DNA from 3 places in the Planococcus sp. BI3 genome. Region 3 is predicted to be linked to each of the others. Evidence: riboswitches for the same ligand, from Rfam matches in the RefSeq annotation. Region 3 holds a riboswitch; each other region holds the start of a gene.
The links. Region 3 has a riboswitch for lysine ahead of dapA (4-hydroxy-tetrahydrodipicolinate synthase). Riboswitches for the same ligand answer to the same signal wherever they lie in the genome.
Positions count from the first base shown of each region.

Region 1: it holds a riboswitch for lysine, as region 3 does, so the genes downstream of both, AC1MEO_RS05720 (aspartate kinase) here and dapA (4-hydroxy-tetrahydrodipicolinate synthase) in region 3, are expected to answer to the same signal.
Region 2: it holds a riboswitch for lysine, as region 3 does, so the genes downstream of both, AC1MEO_RS06880 (Na+/H+ antiporter NhaC family protein) here and dapA (4-hydroxy-tetrahydrodipicolinate synthase) in region 3, are expected to answer to the same signal.

Region 1 covers NZ_CM155266.1:1,126,544-1,132,226, reverse strand. Annotated here, with positions in the region: gene uvrC (excinuclease ABC subunit UvrC) at 1-1,543, shown strand, start outside; lysine riboswitch at 1,581-1,755, shown strand; gene AC1MEO_RS05720 (aspartate kinase) at 1,879-3,105, shown strand; gene AC1MEO_RS05715 (succinate dehydrogenase cytochrome b558 subunit) at 3,512-4,126, shown strand; gene sdhA (succinate dehydrogenase flavoprotein subunit) at 4,172-5,683, shown strand, end outside.
Region 2 covers NZ_CM155266.1:1,349,600-1,355,282, reverse strand. Annotated here, with positions in the region: gene AC1MEO_RS06895 (DUF72 domain-containing protein) at 1-561, shown strand, start outside; gene AC1MEO_RS06890 (sulfite exporter TauE/SafE family protein) at 561-1,388, shown strand; gene AC1MEO_RS06885 (bifunctional metallophosphatase/5'-nucleotidase) at 1,401-2,744, shown strand; lysine riboswitch at 2,816-2,997, shown strand; gene AC1MEO_RS06880 (Na+/H+ antiporter NhaC family protein) at 3,106-4,680, shown strand; gene AC1MEO_RS06875 (sodium-dependent transporter) at 4,877-5,683, shown strand, end outside.
Region 3 covers NZ_CM155266.1:3,041,266-3,046,948, reverse strand. Annotated here, with positions in the region: gene ypfJ (KPN_02809 family neutral zinc metallopeptidase) at 1-838, opposite strand, end outside; gene AC1MEO_RS15280 (SAM-dependent methyltransferase) at 898-1,509, opposite strand; lysine riboswitch at 1,615-1,793, shown strand; gene dapA (4-hydroxy-tetrahydrodipicolinate synthase) at 1,922-2,812, shown strand; gene AC1MEO_RS15270 (STAS domain-containing protein) at 2,864-3,703, opposite strand; gene AC1MEO_RS15265 (GGDEF domain-containing protein) at 3,824-4,762, opposite strand; gene AC1MEO_RS15260 (alpha/beta fold hydrolase) at 4,776-5,576, opposite strand.

The DNA.
Region 1 (5,683 bases), 1.9 Mb from region 3:
ATACGATCCCAAATACAACATCATGCTGAAGGATGACAAAAGCTATCCGTATTTGAAGATTACGGGAGAGCGCCATCCCAAGCTGATCACCACCAGACAGGTGAAAAAGGACAAAGGGAAATATTTTGGGCCGTATCCGAATGCTTATGCGGCAGCTGAGACGAAAAAACTGCTGGACCGTCTGTATCCATTACGGAAATGCCATACCATGCCGGACCGTGTCTGCCTTTATTACCACTTAGGGCAATGCCTGGCACCTTGCGTCAAACCTGTTGAAAAAGAGACCTATCAGGAAATGATCGACGGCATCACCAAATTTCTCAATGGCGGGTTCCGTGAAGTGAAGCAGCAATTGGTCGAAAAGATGTCTGAAGCGTCAGAGAACCTGGAATTTGAGCGTGCTATGGAATACCGCGACCAAATTAACATGATCGAAACCGTCATGGAAAAACAGAAGATGGCGATGAACGACTTCACCAATCGCGATGTATTTGCCTATGCAGTCGATAAAGGCTGGATGTGCGTCCAGGTCTTTTTTGTGCGTCAAGGGAAATTGATTGAACGCGACGTCTCGCTGTTTCCGCTTTACCGGGATCCGGAAGAAGAGTTTTTGACTTATCTGGGCCAGTTTTATGAAAAGGCGAATCATGTCAAACCCAGTGAGATCCTCTTGCCGGAAGCGGACGATCCGGAAATGCTGAAGGAATGGCTCGGCGTTCGGGTACTCGTTCCACAGCGCGGAAAGAAAAAGGATTTGGTGGCGTTGGCCAAAAAAAACGCGGAGATCGCCATCAAGGAGAAGTTCCAGCTGCTGGAGCGCCAGGAAGAACGGACAGTCGGCGCCTGTATAGATCTGGGAGAAGCGATGAACATCGAAACGCCTTTGCGCATCGAGGCCTTCGATAACTCGCATATCCAGGGAGCCGATGCGGTTTCTGCGATGATTACATTCATTGACGGCAAGCCGTCCAAAAAGGATTACCGGAAATATAAAACACGCAACGCTTCCAAACCGGATGATTATGCGGCAATGCGTGAAGTTATCCGCCGGCGTTATTCGCGTGTCTTGAAAGATGGCCTGCCTTTGCCGGATTTAATCGTTATTGATGGCGGCAAAGGGCAGATGGAGTCGGCGCGTGAAATTCTGGAGGATGAACTTGGTTTGTCGATTCCGATTGCAGGACTGGCAAAAGATGCCAAGCACCAGACCTCTCAATTGCTGTACGGTTCACCTGCTGAAATTGTGCCGCTCAAGCGGACCAGTGAAGCCTTTTACCTGATGCAGCGGATTCAAGATGAGGTCCACCGGTTTGTCATCACCTTCCACCGCCAGCTGCGCGGCAAGAATTCAATTCAGTCGGCACTTGATGGCCTTGAAGGAGTGGGGCCGAAACGCAAACAGCAGCTGCTGAAGCATTTTGGGTCGGTCAAGAAACTCAAAGAAGCATCTGTTGAAGACATCAAACAGGCAGGAATGCCGGAAGCGCTGGCACTGTCCATCAATCAGCATTTTGCAGAGGACACATTGCCAAGCGAATCATAACATGTTAACGTAAGAGAATAATTGAATCACTTGTAAAAGTGATGATAGAGGCGCGGACGTCAATAGTAAGCATTCGGAGATTTGCAGAATCTGAGATGAATGGTGAAAGGGGCGGTCGCCGAAGTGTGCGTGTAACTGCTGTTGCGCATGCTGGTTCTGCATTTAAGAAGTGCAGAGCTGTCAGAGTCAATCTCTGGAGGGCTATCTCACATGGACGTTTTTCGTACATGATGAAAGAGGTAGTTTGCCGCGGTTGCGGTGAGCTGCCTTTTTTTGTGCCTGGTTTTGCTGCCAGCCATATTGAGGGCCACATACTAAATGTGGGAGTGGATGAAATGGAAACGATCGTCATGAAATTTGGAGGAACGTCTGTTGCAACACCTGAAAAAATCATCGGAGTGGCGGAGCGGGCCATCCGTGAAAAGGAAAAAGGCAAACGGGTGGTCATCGTCGTTTCAGCCATGGGAAAAACGACCGATACACTGCTTGGGCTGGCGGGGGAGATTTCTTCTGAACCGCCAAAGCGGGAAATGGACATGCTGCTGGCTACCGGTGAGCAGATCACCATTTCGCTGCTGGCGATGGCTTTCAAAAAGCTGGGCCATGAAGCCTTATCTTTCACTGGCTGGCAGGCGGGAATCGAGACAGAGTCCGTGCCGCGCAATGCACGCATTGAACAGATTCATACGGAACGCCTTGAACGTGTACTGGAAAACGGCTATTTCTGTGTAGTAGCCGGCTTCCAGGGAGTTGATAGGATCGGCAACATCACCACACTCGGCCGCGGCGGTTCTGATACGACCGCTGTCGCGCTTGCTGCTGCCTTGAAAGCAGAGAAATGTGAAATCTATACAGATGTCAACGGTGTCTATACATCCGATCCGCGCTATGTAACTGGTGCACGCAAGCTGGAACAGATTTCCTACGATGAAATGCTGGAGCTTGCCAATCTCGGGGCGGGTGTCCTGCATCCGCGTGCAGTTGAGTTCGCGAAAAACAATAATGTACCATTATCCGTCAGAGCAAGTTATTCAGACGAGCCTGGCACCATCATACAAGAGGTGATCACTGTGGAGAAAAACTTAATCGTCAGAGGCGTTGCCTTTGAACCTGGAATCGCGCGTGTAACTGTAACCTACAAAAAGCCGTTTAATGGATCGCTTGCCAATATCTTCACGAAGCTTGCCGAAAATCAAATTGATGTGGACATAATCGTCCAAAGCATCAGTGATGAGTTTCCGCCATCCGTGTCATTTTCCATCTCTCAGGAAAGCCTGGAAGAAACACGCCGTGTCCTGACAGAATCAAAAGATGAAATTGGCTTCCTGTCGTTCAATGCCGAGATTGATTTGTCGAAAGTATCGATTGTGGGATCAGGCATGGTGTCCAATCCGGGCGTAGCTGCGCGGATGTTCGATATTTTAAGAAGCCAGGATATTCCGGTGAAAATGGTCAGTACATCTGAAATCAAAATTTCGGTGGTGGTGCCGGAATCGGATATGAAAAAATCGGCGAATGCTTTACATGAAGCCTATGGATTGTCTGAAGTCCACTCTTCTTAAGAAAAGGGCATTTCAGCAACCAGAAATCAAGCCCTAGAACAAAGTAAGTGACAAAATTCACAAAACGTTCAAATTCTCAATGGCGATATTGAGATAATGCTGATATCAGTGCAATAGAGTGAATTCGAAAGAAAAAGCGATTCTCAATTAGAGAATCGCTTTTTAGCATAATTCCATTAAAACGGTTACATTCTGACTTATCTTGTTGCAGGGAGGACGGCTTTCACGTACAAAACGCTTGATAACTATCTGTTTAAAAGAGCTTCGTTGCCTTGACGCTCCTATAGGGGGGGAGTACAATAAATATGTCATATTATTGTATCATGATGGTGTGCGGCTTCAGGTGCTTTCGTAATATCGTTAGCTTTGAACGCTGCCAATTAATGTTTTGAGGGGGGTAAAATTTTTGGATAACAATCGCGAATTTTTAATGCGCAGGCTGCACTCATTGTTGGGGATTATACCTATCGGTTTATTCTTAACACAGCACTTAATCGTCAACCATTTTGCTACACAAGGAGTAGAAGCATTCAATAATGCATCTCACTTCATGGCAAGTCTTCCATTCGTTATTTTCCTGGAGATATTTGTCATTTATTTACCGATCTTGTATCACGCGTTCTATGGCCTATACATAGCGTTTACTGCGAAGAACAATCCTGGGCATTATAGCTATATGCGCAATATTTTGTTTGTTGCACAGCGCTATACAGGGGTCTTCCTGGTAGTCTTCATCGCTTGGCACGTTTTTGAAACAAGATTCCAAGTCGCTATTGGAGCAGCTGCTGAAGCTGATTTCAGTATGATGGAAAACATTTTGAGCAATCCATGGATGTTGGCATTCTACATTCTGGGTGTATTAGCCGCAACTTTCCACTTAGCAAATGGACTTTGGTCTTTCCTTGTTACTTGGGGAATTACACAATCCGAAACAGCACAGCGATACACAACTTATTTCACGCTTCTAGTATTTATTGTATTATCGGTTATTGGTATCAGAGCATTGTTTGCATTCGTTTAAGAATGTTTCAATCATTGGTGAACTAAAAGAGGAGTGAATACTAACATGGCGAAGGGCAAAATTACGATCGTCGGTGGCGGCCTTGCTGGCTTGATGGCATCCATTAAAGTTGCAGAAGCAGGTTCTCCCGTCGATTTATTTTCAATCGTTCCAGTTAAACGGTCCCACTCAGTATGTGCACAAGGCGGGATCAACGGAGCGGTCAATACAAAAGGTGAAGGGGATTCTCCGGATATCCACTTTGATGATACTGTTTACGGCGGAGACTTTCTTGCGAATCAGCGTCCCGTAAAAGCAATGGCGGATGCAGCACCTGGGATTATCCGTATGTTCGACCGTATGGGCGTTATGTTCAACCGTACACCGGAAGGCCTTTTGGATTTCCGTCGTTTTGGTGGGACTATGTACCATAGAACAGCGTTTGCCGGTGCTACAACTGGCCAGCAATTGCTGTACGCATTGGACGAGCAGGTTCGCCGCTACGAAGTGAGCGGACTGATCACGAAATATGAAGGCTGGGAATTCCTTGGTCTTGTTCTCGACGAGCAGGGTGTAGCTAAAGGAATTACAGCTCAAAATATGACGACTATGGAAATCAAATCGTTCCGTGCGGATGCTGTTATTATGGCAACCGGCGGACCGGGGATCATTTTCGGGAAATCGACGAACTCTGTCATCAACACAGGTTCAGCGGCTTCCATCGTCTATCAACAGGGTGCATACTACGCGAACGGTGAGTTTATCCAAATTCACCCGACAGCAATTCCAGGAGACGATAAACTGCGCTTAATGTCAGAATCGGCTCGTGGAGAAGGCGGACGTATTTGGACTTACAAAGACGGTAAGCCTTGGTATTTCCTTGAAGAAAAATATCCTGCATACGGCAACCTGGTTCCACGTGATATCGCAACACGTGAAATCTTTGATGTCTGCGTTAACCAAAAGCTCGGCATTAACGGCGAGAACATGGTTTACTTGGACCTTTCACACAAAGATCCAAAAGAGCTTGATATTAAACTCGGCGGAATCATCGAGATCTACGAGAAATTCACAGGTGATGACCCTCGTAAAGTACCGATGAAAATCTTCCCGGCTGTCCATTATTCAATGGGTGGATTATGGGTCGATGACCACCAGATGACAAGCATCCCTGGCGTTTTGGCAGCGGGTGAATGTGATTATTCTCAACACGGTGGTAACCGTCTGGGCGCAAACTCATTGCTTTCAGCGATTTATGGCGGTATGGTCGCAGGACCGAACGCTATTGAATATGTCAACGCCCTTGGTGTGTTGGCGGAAGATCTTCCTTCAGCTATCTATGATAAGCATGAAGCGGAAGAGCAACGTAAATGGGAAGAGATTTTGGCATTGGACGGCACCGAAAACGCTTACGTTCTGCATAAGGAACTTGGCGAATGGATGACGGACAATGTAACAGTGGTGCGCTATAATGATCGTTTGCAGAAGACGGATGAAAAAATCCAGGAACTGCTTGAACGTTTCAACCATATCAGCATCACCGATACGCAGCTATGGAGCAACCAAGGCGCAATGTTC
Region 2 (5,683 bases), 1.7 Mb from region 3:
GAGGCTGGCAAGCTTGCGATGGTGTTGCTGCAGTTTCCCCCATGGTTTGATTGCCAAAAGGACAATGTCGACCAGCTTCGTGAAATTACCGGGCGCCTGACGGAGTTTGATTTGGCGATCGAGTTTCGCCATCAGTCCTGGTACGCCAATGGCATGAGCGAAAAGACATTGGATTTTTTGCGGGACAATCACTTGATCCATTCGGTCTGTGATGAACCACAAGCAGGGGACGGTTCGATTCCACTGGTTCCGATCTCGTCAAGAAAAGACAAAGTGCTGCTGCGTATCCACGGCCGCAATGTCCATGGCTGGCTGAATCCGGGACATGGACAAAACTGGCGGGAAGTCCGTTATCTATACGATTACACTAAAGAAGAACTTGAGGAAATCAGCCGAGCGGTAAAAAAACTGGCTGATGCTGCTGAAAATGTCTACGTGATCTTCAATAATAATTCTGGCGGACATGCGGCAGGCGATGCCAAAGAGTTCCAGGAAATGAATGGTTTATCCTTTGATGGGCTTTCGCCAAAGCAGATGGATTTATTTGAAGGAGGATTTTAATGGTTTTCTTGATCATGGCGCTTGTCGGAATCGTTTCCGGCATCGTAGGCGCTTTGATAGGTCTGGGAGGGGGCGTGATACTGGTGCCGGCTTTACTGTTTCTGGGCACCAGTTTCGCGTTTTTCCCCGAACTCTCCCCTCAGAAAATCGTCGGGTTGTCTGTTGTCATGATGATTTTTACAGGCCTTTCTTCGACTTTGGCCTACATGAAAGTTCGAACGATAGATTATAAGAGTGGACTCCTGTTCTTTGCAGGCAGTGCGCCGGGCACAGTGATTGGGGCTTTCGTCAATAAAAACCTGGATTTGCCGTCCTTCAATCTGTATTTCGGCATTCTGCTCGTATTGCTGTCCATGCTTTTGCTGCTGCGTGACCACTTCAAGGCTGTCCGCTGGTTTGTCGATAACGGGCGCAAGACGACGTTTACAGATCAACAAAACAAACAATTCATTTATGGCTACCCTATCTGGTTTGCTTTGCTGCTGACTTTTTTTGTGGGATTTGCTTCAGGATTATTCGGTATTGGCGGCGGCTCGATTATTGTGCCTGCCATGATTCTTCTATTTCTCTTTCCGCCGCACGTGGCGATCGGCACATCCATGTTCATGGTCTTTTTATCAGCCATCGTCAATTCTGTTACGCATATTTCGCTGGGGCATGTACCGTGGATCTACACGATTGCCGTTGTTCCGGGTGCATATATCGGTGCGAAAATAGGGGCCAAATTAAACAAACGCCTCAATTCGGAAATGCTGGTGACGATTTTGCGCCTGGTATTGCTGGTGCTGGGGCTGCGATCAATTTACGAAGGAATATTCAGTTCTTAAAGAGGTGTTTTCATGAGCGAAACTATTCATATTTATCATACAAATGATTTGCATAGCCATTTTACAAATTGGCCGCGCATCAAATCTTTTTTAGCTGAGCGGAAAAGATGGCACGAAGAAGAAGGGGACGTCTGTCTGATTTTGGATATTGGTGATCATGTCGACCGCTCGCATCCTTATACGGAAGGCACATCCGGAAAAGGCAATGTGCTGCTATTGAACGAAGCGGAATACGATGCAGTGACAATCGGCAATAATGAAGGCATCACCCTTTCGAAAGATGAGCTTAACGACTTGTACGTCCAGGCTGAGTTTGAAGTGGTGGTATCGAATTTATTCGATTTGGAAGGCAATCGTCCAGAGTGGGCCAAGCCTTATCATATCGTCCATGCAAAAAACGGAATGCGTATTGGACTAGTGGGGGCGACTGCGGAGTTTACGCCATTTTACCGCAAATTGGGGTGGCAAATCACCGATGCAAAAGAGTCGATACTCCAGGCAGTAAAAGAAATTGAAGAAGAAACTGATTTGATCATCTGTCTATCGCATCTTGGCATCAAAGAAGATGAATTATTGGCAGATCTTTGTCCGCAGATCAATATTATCCTAGGGGCCCATACCCATCATGTATTCCACGAAGGAAAATGGCAGGGAGATACGCTGCTCGGAGCTGCAGGGAAATTCGGGTTTTATATTGGCCAGATTACAGTAGAGGAAACTTTCGGGAAATCTTCTGCGCAGCTGATTGAGACTTCCCGGTTACGTGAAATGGGAGAAGGTTTTGATGACTTTTTGGTTCAACAAGGAAAAAATCAAATGGATGAGCTGATTTTTCACAGCACCAAAATCCTGAAAGCAGAGTGGTTTAAGGAATCGGAGCTTGGAGATTTATTTGGACAGGCAATGATTGACTTTACAGAAGCCGATTGTGCCTTGTTCAATGCGGGAATCTTTATGGAAGATATGCCCGAAGGCGCCTTGACACGCTATGATTTCCATAAAATGCTGCCGCATCCCATCAACCCTTGCCTCGTCGAATTAAGTGGAGCGGAGTTGAAGGAAATCTACCTGCAATCCATGAATTCAGATTGGCCGCAGCTTGAGTTAAAAGGAATGGGCTTCCGAGGTGTGGTATTCGGCAAAATGATTCATATGAATATGGAGATCATTGACCATCGATTCTACATTAATGGTCAACTGGCAGTGCACGATCAAATCTATCGTTTGGTCACCTTGGACATGTTGACCTTTGGTTATTTTTTCCCTAGTTTGAAAAGAGCTGCCAAAACATATTTCATGCCCGAGTTTCTGAGGGATGTCTTCAGCCAATTTTTTCACAGTAAAGCCTTGAAATAGAAGGAATGTTCAGAGTATAGAGGCATTTGATTTTGTGTTAATTTTACGCTATGCTAACAAAGAAATATATATTGGTGGGTAGAGGCTGCAGAGCTGATCAGTAGGGTGCGCGAGTTTGACCGCGTGGAACGCATCTGAAAGGGAGTTTTGCCGAAATCCATTTCCTGGGGTCTAAGGAAATGGATTGGGGTCATTCTGAACAAGAATGTCACTGTCATTCAAGCGAAAGTTTGAGTGGAGAGCTACAGGGTTGTTTGATGTTTTAACGCACAGACGAATTGTAGAAGGCTGACTTATCCAACTGGAGAGGTCGGCCTTTTTTGTCTCATTTTTCACCCATCAAAAACAAGGAGGAACATTTATGGAGAATACGATTTTTTCGATTTTGCCGCCGATTATTGCAATCGTCATGGTGTTATTGACACGCCGTGTGCTGCTGTCATTAGGTGCGGGCATAGTCGCAGCAGCTGTTATCCTGACATGGTTTGCACCAGTCGAAGCACTGCAGGAACTTTTCACCTCATTCGCAATTATTTTCTGGGATGAAGGCTTTAACGCCTATAATGTCTTTATCATTCTCTTTCTTCTATTGCTGGGCATCATTACAGCATTCGTCAGCCTGTCAGGAGGAAGCCATGCTTTCGCTGAATGGGCCTCGACACGCATCAAGTCAAGAAGAGGGGCGAAAATCCTGACAGTGGCTCTTGGGATCCTCATCTTCATCGATGATTATTTCAATGCATTGGCAGTAGGGCAAGTTGCGCGTCCGATTACTGACCGCTACAAAATTTCACGCGCCAAGCTTGCTTACTTTATCGATTCGACTGCTGCACCGGTTTGCGTGGTCTCTCCAGTCTCGAGCTGGGGCGCTGCCATCATCGGCATTATCGCGACCATCTTGGCTGGCCAGACCTTCGTGGAATATTCTGCACTGGAAGCCTTCCTATGGATGGCTCCGATGAACTTCTACGTAGTCGCATCATTGGCCATCGTCTTTTTCGTTGCCATCCGTGACGTGGATTTTGGAGAAATGAAGAAACACGAAGTATTGGCCATCACCAAAGGGCAGCTTTTTGATCCGAAAAAAACCATCCCTGGTGAAATGAAAGAAGATTTCCCATCCCATTCACATGGCCATGTCAGAGATTTGCTGCTTCCTATCCTATTGTTGATCCTTGGAACGGTAAGCGCGATGATTTGGACAGGCTATCAGAATGCCGGCCAGGTTTTTGACATTTGGCTGATTTTTGAAAATACAGATGTACCCGCTTCCTTATTGGCTGGTGGTCTATTAGGGGCACTGACCTCAATCATCCTTTATGCCATGCAGATCAAGCGGAACAAAACAGCTAATGCAGGTTGGATCGCCAAGGGCATTTGGGCAGGCATCAAATCAATGATGGGCGCTGTCCTAATATTGATATTTGCCTGGTCGCTGACTTCATTGATCGGATCGCTTGAAACGGGAACGTATTTAGCTGGTGTGGTTTCTGACGGCAATATCCCGACGGCTATTCTGCCGGTGCTCCTGTTCGTCTTAGCCGGCGTCATGGCTTTCTCTACAGGAACATCATGGGGATCATTCGGTATTCTTTTGCCGATTGCCGGAACCATTATGATCGAAGCGGATCCATCCTTGCTGTTGCCGGCTTTATCAGCTGTTCTGGCCGGTGCTGTTTTCGGAGATCATTGTTCACCGATTTCCGATACGACGATCCTGTCTTCAACAGGAGCCGGAAGCAATCACATGGATCATGTCTTGACGCAGATTCCATATGCATTGACGGCTGCTGGCATTGCAGCGATAGGGTATATTGTCATAGGTTTCACAGGTTCGCTGTTAATTTCTTTAGGTGTGGTCTTAGTGGTACTGGCTGTGCTCTTCCTGGTCTGGTCAAAGCGCACAACTATTATTGAGAAACAACAAAATGCATAGTGAAAACAAGGCAGAGAAGCTTCTTCTCTGCCTTTTTACTTTTGCGGCAATAGTTTTTTTGAAATATATTGTGAATTCATCTTTACTTTAGGGATGCCTCTCGGTATACTATTTTTAGATCGACTAATAATCTGAAAATAATCAAAATTCCTATTTTTATGTCAATAAAATGGGAATAAACAAAGGGGGAAGAGAGATGGAACGTTCACAATGGGGTACGCGTGCTGGCTTTATCATGGCTGCCGTCGGCTCTGCAGTAGGTCTGGGTAACATTTGGCGATTTCCGTATGTTGCGTATGAAAATGGCGGGGGTGCATTTTTCATACCGTATCTGTTTGCATTATTGACTGCAGGGATACCGATTTTAATACTTGAATTTACCATCGGCCACAAGTACCGTGGTTCAGCACCGTTATCATTCTTTAGAATGGGTGGCAAAAAATTGGAATGGCTTGGTTGGTGGGCAGTATTTGTGTCCTTTATCATATCTGTATACTATGCCGTTATTATCGCTTGGGCAATGCGCTATACTATATTTTCTTTCAACCAGGCATGGGGTACAGATACTCAAGACTTCCTGTTCACTGAATTTCTGCAATTGACGGTTCAACCGGGAGAAACCGGAGGGATTGTATGGGGCGTATTCATTCCATTGGCTCTTGTATGGATCATTACTTTGGGGATCCTGTTGGCAGGCGTTAAAAAAGGAATTGAAATGGCCAACCGGATTTTCATCCCGACTTTGCTGATCATTTTCTTCGCAGTAGTAGTGCGGGCTGTTACTTTAGATGGAGCTCTTACAGGATTGGAAGCATTTTTCCAACCTGATTTTGCAGCCATTATGGATCCGTCCGTCTGGGTCGCGGCTTATGGCCATATTTTCTTCAGTTTGTCGGTGGCATTTGCCATCATGATCACGTATTCGAGTTATTTGCCGAAAAAATCGGATATCACGAACAATGCATTCATCACCGGATTTGCCAACTCGAGCTTTGAGCTGCTT
Region 3 (5,683 bases):
TGAAGGTGTCGCCTTCTTTGAGATTGCCCGCCTGGAAGCCTTTATAGAACCAGCGCTGGCGCTGTTCGGAACTGCCATGGGTGAAACTTTCCGGGACGACATAGCCGCGTGAGCGCTGCTGGATGGTGTCGTCTCCCACCGCGCTTGCCGCTGTCAACGCTTCTTCCAGGTCGCCTTCCTCCAAATAGCCCATTCCTTGGGCGTGATGTGCCCAGACACCGGATAAATAATCCGCCTGAAGTTCCAGGCGAACCTGTACTTTATTGTATTCTTCTTCGCTTAATTGGTTGCGGAGAGGCTGCACTTCTTCCATAACGCCGAGCAGGTTTTGGACATGATGCCCCACTTCATGCGCCACTACATAGGCCATGGCAAAGTCGCCCGGTGCCTGAAACTGGTTCTGCAATTCATTGTAGAAGCTCAAATCGATGTACAGCTTGTAGTCGCCGGGACAATAGAACGGACCGACTGCTGCTCCTGCCGTTCCACATGCCGATTCGACGCTTCCGGTGTACAGGACGAGCGTCGGTTCAACATACTCCATGCCTTCCTCTGCAAACACTTCTGTCCAGACTTCCTCGGTATCGGCCAAGACGACCGATACGAATTCAGCCAACTCTTCTTCTTCTTGCGTCGCTTCATAAGGCTGATTGGATGTTGTATCCGTGGACCCTCCACCCAGTTGATCAAGGATGACGCCCGGGTCACCGCCCAAAAACGCCACCAGCAGCACAATCAGGATGCCTCCGATGCCGCCTCCTGCAACCATCGCGCCGCCTTTTCCTTTTCCTCTTCGGTCTTCAACATTTCTGCTGGCTTTTCTGCCTTTCCATTCCATATAGGGTCCCTCGCTTTATAATGTTTTTTCTTTTAAGCATACCCATTAACACCTTGTTTCTAATCCATTCTGGGCAGTCGGTAAATTAAAAATCGTTCCCTTGGATCTCTGTGGAAATCCGGCAACGGAATTTCCTGCACTAACTGAAAGATGGTGCTGTTTTCGAGGAAATCAGTATAATCCTGTGAAGCGAAAAACAGGATCACCTCTACCATTCGCGGATCCTCTTCAGCCGAACGCATAACTCGATTTATAAAAGTGATGAATACTTGCACAGAAAAAGGATTGAAGAAATAAAATTTATTGTCCCGCCCTGCTATCGGGTAGTCCTGTGCCAGGCAATTATAGAAGCCGATGCTGCGTTCAGCACCTTTATGTTTTTTCATATACTGTTTTTTATTGTTAATGGCTTCCGCATAAAAGACCGGGTTCATCTCAATCCCGGCACTTTCTGCACCGAATAGGTGATGGACATAAAAATTCAGGCGGCCTTTTCCGCAACCCACATCCACCAGCCGGTCTTCAGGAGTCAGGCTGTAATTCTCGAATAGCCTGTCCAACAGTCCATAAGGAGTCGGCTCGTAACGGTTATGATGCAAGGAATCCGTGAAGCCCCGCTGATTTCCTGCCGTTGCAATATTGAACCGGTGTTCATAGGCCTGTTCGTTCATCCGGATCCCTCCCTTTCCATAAGATTTTACGTTTTTCATCTTGCAATTGACAGAGAAATTTGTTATAGTACAGCTAATTAAATATTTCTTGCTCCAGCTTATATGGAGTAGGATAGAGGCGCAAAAACCATCAGTATGCAAAACGAGGAGTATGAGCTCCATTGACGTTTGCTGAAAGGGGTCTTTGCCGAAGTGGCGGAAATCTCATATTTCCGTACACTGGGTCTGCATTCAATAAGTGCAGGACTGTCATATAGGAAACTATATGGAGGGCTATCTGATGCACAGGAACGAATGGTAAACATTGTTTCTACTGCAGCAACGGGACCCCTCGTTGCTGCTTTTTTTGTTCCTTCCTGATTGGCCCCTCACCTCTAAGCTCCGAAAAAAATTAGAAAAGGGTGTGTTCTGTATGAATTTCGGCCAAGTAATTACAGCAATGGTGACGCCATTCGATCAACATGGAGAAATCGATTTTCCGGCAACACAGAAACTGATAGAGCATTTGATTGCAAACGGTTCAGACGGCCTTGTCGTTGCAGGGACCACTGGTGAATCTCCAACCTTATCGGCAGAGGAAAAAGTTGAACTGTTTCAGTTTACCGTCCACATAGTCGCCGGACGGATTCCGGTGATTGCAGGAACCGGTTCCAACAATACACGTGCTTCCATTTCCTTGACGAGACAGGCGGAAGAAACCGGCGTTGACGGCATTATGCTGGTCACGCCATATTACAACAAACCTTCACAAGAAGGCATGTTCCAGCATTTTCAGGCAATCGCCCAGTCCACAAGCTTGCCGGTCATGCTGTATAACATCCCAGGCCGCAGCGTGGTCAACATGTCTCCAGAGACAATCATTCGCCTGTCCAAGATCGACAATATCGTTTCTGTCAAAGAAGCGAGTGGAGACTTGGACGCAGCTGCAGAAATCATCGAAAAAACACCGGACACATTTTCTGTCTACAGCGGAGACGACAGCCTGACCTTGCCGATGCTGTCAATCGGCGGCACGGGCATCGTCTCAGTATCTGCGCATATTATCGGCAACGATATGCAGGACATGATCACCAGCTTCAAAACGGGTGATGTGAAAACAGCGGCAGCCATTCACCGGCGGTTAGTGCCAACAATGAAAGCCGTGTTCGCTGCACCAAATCCATCTCCTATCAAAGCTGCACTTAATATGGCAGGCGTCGAGGTTGGCGGCGTTCGCTTACCGATGATCCCATTGACTGAAGAAGAAACCCTGACATTGTGCAAGTCTCTGCCTGATCTCCATTCAGAAGCCATGACCAACTAGACACATGACGTGAAAAAACGCTGAAGCTATGGGCTTCAGCGTTTTTTCACGTCAATTGATCTTCATCTGTTCGAGAACACGCTTCAAGCTGCCGCCGATTTCCAAGTCATTCAACCCAACTCCGATTTCAGTCAGCGTCCGGGCAATTTCTGGACGGATGCCGGTAAGAATCGAACGGACACCGACCAGCTTCAGCGAACGGATGATTTTGATGATCTGCTCAGCCACCATGGAATCCACCCGCACGACTCCCGATAGGTCTACGATCAACACTTTGATTTTCAACTCATTTGCCGACAGCAGCGTCTGTTCCAGAATATAGCGTGCCCGATCAATTTCAATGCTGCCGACTAAAGGTAAAATGGCAATCTCGTCACTGACGGGTACGACCGGTGCAGAAAGTTCCAGGAACTCCTTTCTTGCTGACTTCAATTTCCGCTGATAAGAAACCGTGTAGGCTTGTGTATAGGAATAAGCCGCGTAATCCAGGATAGAATGAAAAAATTCCATGACATCAAAAAGACTTTGAAGCGCCATTTCTTTTCGGATCGCTTCCGTTTTTATGACGGCTCCGATATGTTTTCGGTAAAGCGATGTTTCCGCTAACGCATCTTCAAGCGCTCTGCCGTTTTCCAGAAAAAAGTTGCCCGTTGCTTCTCCCCAATCCTGAATGTTCTTATAGACTTTTTGTACATCACAACTATTGCTGATTGATTCTCCAATCAACTCTACAAAACCGGTTCGAACTTTAGTGACGATATCGATAAAGGCCTTGTTCATTTGAAGCTGATCTTGTGGAGCCTCTTTGACCGCTTCCTCATGGATCAATTGAGCGATTAATTCTTTATCCAGCAAAACCCGTTCACCCAGCAAACGATTGTTTTTTTCCATCGGAACCTCCAAAAGTGAAGATATTTTCATATGCCATCATTATAGCCGTTAAGCCGTTGATTGTAATGATTTTTTCGCATAAAAATACATCCGTCTAAAAACGGATGCACAGCCCAGCTTTTAATCACTTCCAAACACACAGTTTCTGCCATTGGCCTTAGCCTTATAGAGGAATCCATCCGCCCGCGACAGCAGACTTTCCACTCCATCTCCAGCGGTGTAGGCTGCGGCGCCAATGCTGACGGTGACAGGCACATGCTGCCAATCAGCAGCTTCCATGTGGCTGCACAATAGATTGCCGAGCTTCAGGCTTTCCTCAATCCCGGCATCCGGCATGACCACCACAAACTCTTCTCCACCAAGCCGCACCACGATGCCCGCAGTTCCAACTTCCATTTCCAGACGCCAGGCCAACTCCTGCAGTACGGCATCCCCCGCCTGATGGCCATATGTATCATTGACTTGTTTAAAATGATCGATATCCAAAATCAGAACAGCCACTTTTCTGCCGTCTTCCGCCTGCGATAAAAGCTCTTGCAGCCATTCTTCCAGGTAGCGGCGGTTTTTCAAGCCCGTCAGCTGATCGGTAGTAGCCAATTGCTGCAGTTTCAGGTTAAGCTCCATCAGCTCCTCCTGCTTGCATTCCACTTCACTCATCAAAGTCTGCAATTTTTCATAAGCTTCCGCTGTCTCACGGTTGATCTGCTCGGCATTGCGCTTGGCCAGCAGCAATTCCTTTTCATATTCTCCCCGGACACTCATCTGAATCAAAGCGCATTCGTAGAAACCATCCTGTTCGGTCGTATTCATCAGCACCGGCATTGGACCCGCATCGCTTTTCAAGCTCAAAAACATCTCGTTGACAGTCCCGTGCATCTTAATGGATGGAGTAAAGTAGGTCTGGAAATAAACCCGTGACGCGATTGTCAGTAAATCATGCATATGCTGCGGATGTTTTATCCCTGTCATGTTCTGCAGCGTTTTATTCATTTCGACGATACGCAATTCCTGGTCCAGAACCAAATAACCGCAAGGCGCCCTATCGAGTTGCTGTTCCATTGTTTCCACTCCCCTACTTTGCCAGGTATGCTTTGATGTGTTTCACCGTTTCCCCTGAATCACTTAGATGTGGATTATGGCCAACTGCTTCCATCATAATCATTTGGCTGCCTGGGATATGGTCGTGGACATAGTGCCCAACTTCCGGCGGAGCAATCGCGTCAAACTTCGGTTGAAGAATCAACGCAGGTACGGTTACTTGATCCAATTTTCCACGGAGATCTGAAGTGAACGTCACTTCAGCAAATTGCCGCGCAATCAGTGGGTCATTGGAACACAGCAGCTGTTCAAAATCTTCCGTAAGCTGAGGACGCTCCTCATTTTGCATAACGACAGGCGCCAGGTACTTGGCCCATTCCTTATAATTGGTTTCCATCATATCCAATAGTTCATCGATATCGGCGCGTTCAAATCCGCCATGATAGCCCGGTTCATTCATATAGTAAGGTGAAGGTCCGATCATGATCATTTTTTCCATCAATTCCGGACGCTCAATTGAAGCGAGCATGCCGATCATAGCACTGACCGAATGGCCGACAAAAATCATCTGCTCAATCCCCAACGCATCACAGACTTCCAGCAGGTCCTGCTTGTAGCCATCCAGCGTGCTGTAGCGTTCTTCTGAATAAGCCGCCTTATCACTGTTGCCCGAACCGACATAGTCGAATGTGATGACCCGGTAATCCGCTCTAAAGTCTTTGATGGTGCCGTTCCAAACCTGCTGATCACATCCGAAGCCGTGCCCAAATAAGATGTTTTTTTCACCTTGCCCTGTGATGCGGACATTATTGCGCTTTAGAATATCATTCCCCATTGTCCCACTTACCTCCTAAAAATTGTTTATTAAAATAAAAAAATATTATATAAAAGTAAAATATAACCTTATGATAGCATCATTAGATTGGCTTTAACGAAGATTAT